DNA from 2 places in the Lysinibacillus sp. FSL P4-0201 genome. Region 2 is predicted to be linked to the other one. Evidence: a T-box and tRNA genes for the amino acid it is inferred to sense, from the RefSeq annotation. Region 2 holds a T-box; the other holds one or more tRNA genes.
The links. A T-box is a leader RNA that pairs with one kind of tRNA and senses whether it is charged. The one in region 2 lies ahead of ileS (isoleucine--tRNA ligase), so its partner is inferred to be a tRNA-Ile.
Positions count from the first base shown of each region.

Region 1 (4,401 bases), 1.0 Mb from region 2:
TTAGGAGATGGAGATTTATCGAGTGAATTTATCTTTTCAGCCGAACAACAGGGAGCTTTTTCTTTTTACGCGAAAGAAAGCGGAATTTTTTGTGGGGCTAACATTATTGAGCATGGCTTTCTCTTACTCGATCGATCAATCGAAGTCAACCTTCATACAAAAGATGGAGAGATGGTGAAGTCAGGTGATGTACTCGCTGTGATTAAAGGTCCCTTACAAAAATTATTAATCGGTGAGCGTGTCATTTTAAATCTTATTCAACGTATGTCTGCTATTGCAACGGCTGCCCATCTTGCCGTTCAAGAAACAGTAGGTACTCACGCAAAAATATGTGATACGCGTAAAACACTACCAGGACTGCGTATGCTAGATAAATATGCTGTTAGAATTGGTGGTGCTTTTAATCATCGAAATGGCCTGTATGACGCAATTATGCTAAAGGACAATCATATTGCCTTTGCTGGTAGCATTACAAAGGCAGTTCAGACCGCTAGAGCGAAAGTCGGTCATACCGTAAAAATTGAAGTTGAAATTGAAACAAAAGAACAATTAGAAGAAGCTATCAACGCAGGAGCAGATATTATTATGTTTGATAACCGTAGCCCAGAAGAAATCCGTGCATGGCTTCCCATTGTTCCTCCCACTATTGCGACTGAAGCATCTGGGGGCATCACACTTGAAAATTTAAAGGCTTATGCCCAAACGGGTATTCAATGGATTTCACTTGGCTCCTTAACACATTCAGTTAAAGCTTTTGATATTAGTGCACTCGTTCAAATGAAAGGAGATCATTCCCTTGTCCATCACTAGTTTATTACAACAGACGACATTACTCCCAGAGCATTATCGGGCACTATCTGTAAAGGAAATGGAATCTCGTATTTTATCAATAAAGAAAAAATTAGGTCCTAAATTATTTATTCCTGGCCACCATTATCAAAAAGATGAAGTCATTCAATTTGCAGATGCAACTGGGGATTCTTTACAGTTAGCTCAATTATCCGCAGCAAATAAGGAAGCTGAACACATCGTATTTTGCGGTGTACATTTTATGGCAGAGACTGCTGATATGCTGACAACGAAACAGCAACATGTCTATTTACCAGATATGCGCGCTGGATGTTCAATGGCTGATATGGCTGATATTTATCAAACTGAACAAGCATGGCCAATTCTTCAAGAACTCTTTGGTGATACGATTATTCCTCTAACCTATGTTAACTCAACTGCGGCTATTAAAGCCTTTACTGGAAGACATGGTGGTGCTTGTGTCACTTCATCGAATGCAAAGGAACTTGTTCAATGGGCTTTTACCCAAAAACAGCGTATCTTCTTTTTACCTGACCAACATTTAGGAAGAAATACTGCCTATGATTTAGGTATACCTCTTGAAAATATGGCTGTTTGGAATCCGCATAAGAACTTGCTCGAAACAAAAGAGCCACTTGAAAATATCCAGGTTATTCTTTGGAAGGGTCACTGCTCTGTGCACGAAGGTTTTACTGTTCAACATACAGAGGTTATTCGCAAAGAACACCCGACTATGAGGATAATTGTTCACCCTGAGTGCAGCCGTGAAGTGGTTGCAGCGGCTGATGATGCAGGCTCCACAAAATACATTATTGATACAATCAATCGAGCTCCAAGCGGATCTGCATGGGCAATTGGAACAGAAATGAACCTTGTCAATCGCATTATTAAGCAGCATCCTGATAAACATATTGTCTCCTTAAACGAAAACTTTTGTCCTTGTTTAACAATGAATCGAATTGACCTTCCACATTTGTTATGGAGCTTAGAAAGTATTGAGCAAGGTCAACCTCATAACCGTATACAAGTAGATGAATATACTACCTCTGAAGCACTTAGTTCACTTGAAAGAATGCTAGCCAGAGGATAAATAGTTAAAACTTTTTAAACAGAAAGGTTGAAGATATAACCTTTCTGTTTTTGTTGACATAACACCTACTTCTAATAGTGCTAATGGCTTCCATTTGCGCCCCGCATTGCTATAATTGACACGACTTTATGCTCCATGATACTGTCAATTTGGAGGTGATACTAAATGGCTTTTCAATCGAAAAATATCTTTATCAATTTACCAGTAAAAGATCTAAACAAATCTATCAGTTTTTTTAAGGAATTAGGTTTTGAGTTCAATCAACAATTCAGTGATGAAACAACAGCCTCAATGATTATTAGCGAAAATATCTTCGTATTAATAATGGTTGAAGAACGATTTAAAGGATTTAGTAAGAAAGAAGTTACAGATACTACTACTTCTGCAGAAGCAATCTTATGTCTCTCTGCTGAAAACCGAGAACAAGTAGATCAATTAGTGAATAAGGCACTTGCCTCTGGTGGTAAACCTTATAGTGAACCACAAGATCACGGATTTATGTATGGTTGGGGTTTTCAAGATGTAGATGGGCATATCTGGGAAGTAGTTTATATGGATGAAAATGCATTGAATCAAGAGTAAATTTTGTATCTATGAATATCAAAAAACAGTAGATGCAATTGCATCTACTGTTTCTAGTATGACCCGTACGGGATTCGAACCCGTGTTACCGCCGTGAAAGGGCGGTGTCTTAACCACTTGACCAACGGGCCCATGGCGGAGAAGGAGGGATTTGAACCCTCGCGCCGGTTACCCGACCTACACCCTTAGCAGGGGCGCCTCTTCAGCCTCTTGAGTACTTCCCCAAAATAAAAATGGCTCCGAAGGCAGGACTCGAACCTGCGACAACCTGATTAACAGTCAGGTGCTACTACCAACTGAGCTACTTCGGAATAATGGTGGGCCTAAATGGACTCGAACCATCGACCTCACGCTTATCAGGCGTGCGCTCTAACCAGCTGAGCTATAGGCCCTTGGAGCGGGTGATGGGAATCGAACCCACGACATCAGCTTGGAAGGCTGAGGTTTTACCATTAAACTACACCCGCATAAATGGTGGGTCAGGACGGAATCGAACCGCCGACACTTAGAGCTTCAATCTAATGCTCTACCAACTGAGCTACTGACCCATTTCGTCCATGCTAAGCTTGCTCACTTTTTTGCTTCTCATGACTTTTATTTTAAAAATGGCGGTCCCGACCGGGATCGAACCGGCGATCTCCTGCGTGACAGGCAGGCATGTTAACCGCTACACCACGGGACCTTTTGGTTGCGGGGGCCGGATTTGAACCAACGACCTTCGGGTTATGAGCCCGACGAGCTACCACTGCTCCACCCCGCGATAATTTTATGTTGTTTCGAGTTTTTAAAGCACCATTTATAAAAATTTAAAACTGGAGGAGGTAGAGGGATTCGAACCCCCGCGCGGTGTTACCCGCCTGTCGGTTTTCAAGACCGATCCCTTCAGCCAGACTTGGGTATACCTCCGTTACAATATATAAATGGTGGACCTTGCAGGACTCGAACCTGCGACCGGACGGTTATGAGCCGTCTGCTCTAACCAACTGAGCTAAAGGTCCTTTAAGATGGCGGCAGAGGGGATCGAACCCCCGACCTTACGGGTATGAACCGTACGCTCTAGCCAGCTGAGCTACGCCGCCAGGATCTTTATACTGGTTAATTTACTTATGGTGGAGCCTAGCGGGATCGAACCGCTGACCTCCTGCGTGCAAGGCAGGCGCTCTCCCAGCTGAGCTAAGGCCCCATAATCTTTTTGGAAATGGTCGGGAAGACAGGATTCGAACCTGCGACCCCTTGGTCCCAAACCAAGTGCTCTACCAAGCTGAGCTACTTCCCGTTGTTCTTTTGGCGCGCCCGACAGGAGTCGAACCCATAACCTTCTGATCCGTAGTCAGACGCTCTATCCAATTGAGCTACGGGCGCATTTAAAATGGTGCCGAGGACCGGAATCGAACCGGTACGGTAGTCACCTACCGCAGGATTTTAAGTCCTGTGCGTCTGCCAGTTCCGCCACCCCGGCACATTTGGAGCGGAAGACGAGGTTCGAACTCGCGACCCCCACCTTGGCAAGGTGGTGTTCTACCACTGAACTACTTCCGCATGTGCATAAGCTTTTTTATCTGGCAATGAAAATAATGGTGCGGGTGAAGGGAGTCGAACCCCCACGCCTTGCGGCGCTAGATCCTAAGTCTAGTGCGTCTGCCAATTCCGCCACACCCGCTTATTATTATTTATAAATGGTGAGCCATGAAGGACTCGAACCTTCGACCCTCTGATTAAAAGTCAGATGCTCTACCAACTGAGCTAATGGCTCGAAAAAATGGTGCCGGCTATAGGAATCGAACCCACGACCTACTGATTACAAGTCAGTTGCTCTACCTGCTGAGCTAAACCGGCATATGGTGGAGGATGACGGGCTCGAACCGCCGACCCTCTGCTTGTAAGGCAGATGCTCTCCCAGCTGAGCTAATCCTCCTGGG
Region 1 covers NZ_CP151995.1:3,559,331-3,563,731, forward strand. The annotation lists gene nadC (carboxylating nicotinate-nucleotide diphosphorylase) at 1-810, shown strand, start outside; gene nadA (quinolinate synthase NadA) at 797-1,900, shown strand; gene MKY76_RS17850 (VOC family protein) at 2,066-2,482, shown strand; tRNA gene MKY76_RS17855 (tRNA-Glu) at 2,542-2,613, opposite strand; tRNA gene MKY76_RS17860 (tRNA-Ser) at 2,616-2,706, opposite strand; tRNA gene MKY76_RS17865 (tRNA-Asn) at 2,717-2,793, opposite strand; tRNA gene MKY76_RS17870 (tRNA-Ile) at 2,798-2,874, opposite strand; tRNA gene MKY76_RS17875 (tRNA-Gly) at 2,876-2,949, opposite strand; tRNA gene MKY76_RS17880 (tRNA-Phe) at 2,955-3,030, opposite strand; tRNA gene MKY76_RS17885 (tRNA-Asp) at 3,089-3,164, opposite strand; tRNA gene MKY76_RS17890 (tRNA-Met) at 3,168-3,242, opposite strand; tRNA gene MKY76_RS17895 (tRNA-Ser) at 3,296-3,388, opposite strand; tRNA gene MKY76_RS17900 (tRNA-Ile) at 3,404-3,480, opposite strand; tRNA gene MKY76_RS17905 (tRNA-Met) at 3,488-3,561, opposite strand; tRNA gene MKY76_RS17910 (tRNA-Ala) at 3,590-3,665, opposite strand; tRNA gene MKY76_RS17915 (tRNA-Pro) at 3,682-3,758, opposite strand; tRNA gene MKY76_RS17920 (tRNA-Arg) at 3,768-3,844, opposite strand; tRNA gene MKY76_RS17925 (tRNA-Leu) at 3,853-3,941, opposite strand; tRNA gene MKY76_RS17930 (tRNA-Gly) at 3,947-4,021, opposite strand; tRNA gene MKY76_RS17935 (tRNA-Leu) at 4,058-4,142, opposite strand; tRNA gene MKY76_RS17940 (tRNA-Lys) at 4,160-4,235, opposite strand; tRNA gene MKY76_RS17945 (tRNA-Thr) at 4,243-4,318, opposite strand; tRNA gene MKY76_RS17950 (tRNA-Val) at 4,322-4,397, opposite strand.
Region 1: it encodes a tRNA-Ile, which carries the amino acid that the T-box ahead of ileS (isoleucine--tRNA ligase) is inferred to sense. The anticodon was not compared.

Region 2 (4,401 bases):
GTAATCCGACAGTTCACCTTTTAGGGCAACAATGAGTTCACTTAAAGGCTGCTTGACCTTTATTCCCTGACTATTGCGAATGCTACGTCCAAGTTCCACAACTGTTAAGACCGTTGCCATTTCTTGTTCAAGCTTCACATCCACTAGTTGATCGTCGAATAGTGGATATTCCTCAAGATGAACACTTTTTCCAGATAGTTGACGGTAGATATCCTCTGCTATAAATGGTGTAAACGGTGCTATTAATTGACAAATGGATGTCAGTGCCTCGTAAAGTGTGCTAAATGCACCTCGTTTATCTGCTGTCATTCCATTTGCCCAAAATCTAGCACGTGAACGACGTATATACCAGTTGCTTAACTCTTCCACCAATTGACCAATTTCCCGTGTAGCCTGTGTAAATTGATAATCATCCATGAAGGTTGTGACAAGCAAGATAGTGTGATGTAAGCGAGACAATATCCAATGATCTAGCTGTGAACGTGTACCTGTATTTGTAGCATCATACGTAAAGTCATCAATCTGGGCATACATGTCATAAAATTTAAACGTATTGTCGAGTGTATCCACCAGTTTAGATTTCGCATCTAAGACAATTTTCTTCGAAAAACGCTTTGGATTCCATGGTGAGCTATCAACTAAAAATGCCCAACGTAGAGCATCTGCTCCATACTCCTGTATTAACTCAACAGGCTCTAATGCATTGCCTTTACTTTTGGACATCTTCTGTCCATGCTCATCGAGTACATGCCCTAACGATAGCACATTTTTATAAGGTGGTTTTCCTGTAAACAAGGTCGATACTGCTAATAAGCTATAGAAAAATCCTCGCGTTTGGTCGATGCCCTCAATGACCACATCTGCTGGAAACTGATGCTGAAAGTTCGCTACGTCTTCAAAAGGATAATGCTGTTGGGCAAATGGCATCGAGCCACTGTCAAACCAAACATCGATAACTTCAGGCGTACGTTTCATGTCGCCCTGGCAGACAGGACAGGTACAGACAATAGCATCTATAAATGGCTTATGGAGCTCTAATTGTTCATTGACAGCTCCTTTGGCTAATTGTTGTAGCGCAGCAACACTGTTAGGTGCCTCCTCATGATTGCAATCCTGACAGATCCACACATTGAGTGGTGTCCCCCAATAACGATTACGACTAATATTCCAATCCACTAAGTTTTCTAGGAAGTTGCCAAATCGTCCATCCTTAATATGGCTAGGGTACCATGTCACCTGCTGATTATTTTGTAAAAGCTGCTCTTTTAATGCCGACATTTTGATAAACCAGCTATCTGTTGCATAGTACAATAATGGTGAATCACAGCGCCAGCAATGCGGATAGCTATGCTCATATTTTTCTTTAGCAAATAAAAGCTCTTTTGCTGCAAGCATTTTAATGATATCGACATCACAATCTTTCACAAATCGTCCAACAAGCTCAGGTACCGCTTCTGTATAACAGCCTTTAAGATCAACTACATTGACAAAGGACAAGCCATGTTGCTGCACCGTTTTATAATCTTCCTCTCCATAAGCAGGTGCTATGTGTACAATTCCTGTTCCACTATGCTCTGTCACATAATCTGCCATGACAATGATATGCCCTTTATCGACGGTTACATAGGAAAATGGTGATAGATAGGAAACACCTGCAAACTCCTGTCCGTCATGCTCACTTAATATTTCTACAGGCTCTGAAAAAACCTTTGATACCAACGATTTGGCTAGTATATAGATGCTGTTTGCATGCCTTACACGGACATATTGAAGAGCAGGATTCATAGCCAAGGCTACATTGGCTGGTAATGTCCAAGGCGTCGTTGTCCAGCCTAAGATATATTCGTCTCGATCCTCTAGCTTAAACATTGCAGTAACGGATAAATCCTTAACATCCTTATAGCCCTGTGCCACCTCATGAGAGCTTAAGGAAGTTTGACAGCTAGGGCAATAAGGTGAAACGCGATGTCCTTTGTATAACAGTTTTTCCTTGTGAACATGGCTTAAAATATGCCACACAGATTCAATATAGTCATTACTTAATGTTAGGTAAGGATCATCCATGTCAAGCCAGTAGCCAAGCTGCTCTGTAAAAGTACGCCATTTTTGCTCATAGGTAAAAACGCTCTTCTTACATGCTTGAATAAATTGCTCCACCCCATAGTTCTCAATCTCCTGCTTTCCTGAGATTCCTAATGCCTTTTCTACCCCTAATTCAACAGGCAACCCATGTGTATCCCAACCTGCTTTGCGTTCAACTAAATAGCCTTGCATTGTTTTATAACGTGCCACCACATCTTTTATGGTTCTACCAAATGCATGGCCAACATGTGGTAAACCATTCGCTGTTGGGGGTCCCTCATAAAATACAAAGGGCTGCTGTTCAGCACGATTACTTACGGATTTTGCAAAGGTCCCTTCTTGCGCCCATAATGTACGAATCCTTGTTTCTCGTTCAACCGTTGTTTCTTTCTTTTGTTCTTTCTGCATATTAGTTCCTCCTATACAAGCAAATTTGTATAAAAGGCATACAAAAAACCCCGTCCCAAGGAAAAGGGACGGGGTTAACCGCGAATACCACCCTAATTCTATTGACACGATGGCCAATAGCACTCAGCAACGTACAATCATACGTGTTCTTTTTAACGGTAGACACCCGGATTAGCTTACTCCATTCAGCTAATCTTCTCAGAGAGGATTTTCATGTAACACCTGCACACCGACTTCCACCAAATGTCGGCTCTCTGTAGAACAAAATGAAACACTACTCTTTCTCATCAACGAATTTGTATGCTTTTATTGTCCTTCATCTTAGCAAATTACCAATTGTCTGTCAACGGTGGACAATCTTAAAAAATTTCGTTGAGACAAGTGGCAATACTTTAATGGAGATCAGCATATTGTGGCTGTTGAATGGTTTGAATCAAAAAGCTCTTCAGCAATGTTTTACTATTGAATAGCACTAGAATGTCTAGCTTCTTGTTAGGGAGATTCCTTTACTATTTTCATTTCTACGATATCCTTATAATCAATGAATGGCTGAGCGTCATCGTTCCCAATCGACTGTCTATATTGAACTTCTACTCGATCACCAACTGATAGTGTTTGCGGGACATCCACTAGAGGAAACCATGTACCATTACTATGTTTTTGCACTAATTCATCGACAGATTTTTGCCCAACCTCGCTAGCCAAGACGCCTGAGACAACTAAAAATTCATGTTCCTTGATCGCTAAGACGGTTCCACTTCTGATGAGCTTCATTTGGCTGTCCTTTTCAGGGATTTTATATTTTTCTCGTAAGGAAGCAATGTCTTTATGATAATGTTGTTCTAAATAATTCATGGCTTCTTGCTCGACAAGCCATGTACGAATGGGACTACTTACATCCTTATAATCGGCTTGGCTTGCCTCCCATAACAAGTCAAATGTAGCCATTTTATAGGCAATTGGCTTGCCATAGTTCTCTATAAACCCTTCGTTTGTGACTTGCAACATTTGCAGAAGCTTATCATAAGTTGGCCGAGTATCATCCTCATAGCTCCACTCTTGCATGAACTGTTCGAGTGCCTTATCTACTTGCTCTTGTGTAGGTACTAGTTTTTTCGATTGCGCATAAGCAAAGGTCGATTCAAAATATAAAAAATTATCAAAACTTGCCTTATATAAACGATTCTTTCCGTTCATAAAAGAATCAAGTTGTAAATATAGCTCTAAAATCCGCTCATCTAATACGGGTGGAATAGTAGAAGCTTGCTGTTGTTGTTCATTATATTGCTGATATATAAACAGCCCTATGCAGACACTTAAAATCATAGCCAAAACACCGTATGTCCAGCGTTTTGCAGATTTTTTTTCTTGGCGTTGCTGTAAATGCTGAACCACATTTGTCATCACACGCTTTTTACTTTCTGATAAATCCTTTACTACGCGAGCATCCATTTTACTCATGCAGGAGCACCTCCCATTCAACATGCTGTAATTGTAGCTTCAATAACTCTCGCCCACGACGTAGCCTTGTTTTGACGGTGCTTTCAGGAATCGTTAACAGCTCTGCAATATCTACCACAGGCATTTCTTCAAAATAAAAATGTATAATGACCTCTCGCTGTTTGAAAGGGAGAGCTAGAATCGCATTTTCAATCAAAGTACGTTCATCTTGCTGTACAAGCATATCTCTTCTCATAACGGTTTGCTGCGGAAAAATCTTCTGTTGCACTTGAATTTTCCGATAGGTCCAGCTGCGTAAATAATCTTTACTTCGATTACTAACTAATTTCGATAAATACGCCTTTAGCTCCCCACGTTCCTCATAGTTTTGCTGATTATCATAGAATTTAATAAAGACATCCTGTACGATATCTTCAGCACTTTGTAAATCTCTCACATAGTAAAAGGCAA
Region 2 covers NZ_CP151995.1:2,515,231-2,519,631, forward strand. The annotation lists gene ileS (isoleucine--tRNA ligase) at 1-2,490, opposite strand, end outside; T-box leader at 2,552-2,790, opposite strand; gene MKY76_RS12555 (DUF3221 domain-containing protein) at 2,983-3,951, opposite strand; gene MKY76_RS12560 (sigma-70 family RNA polymerase sigma factor) at 3,944-4,401, opposite strand, start outside.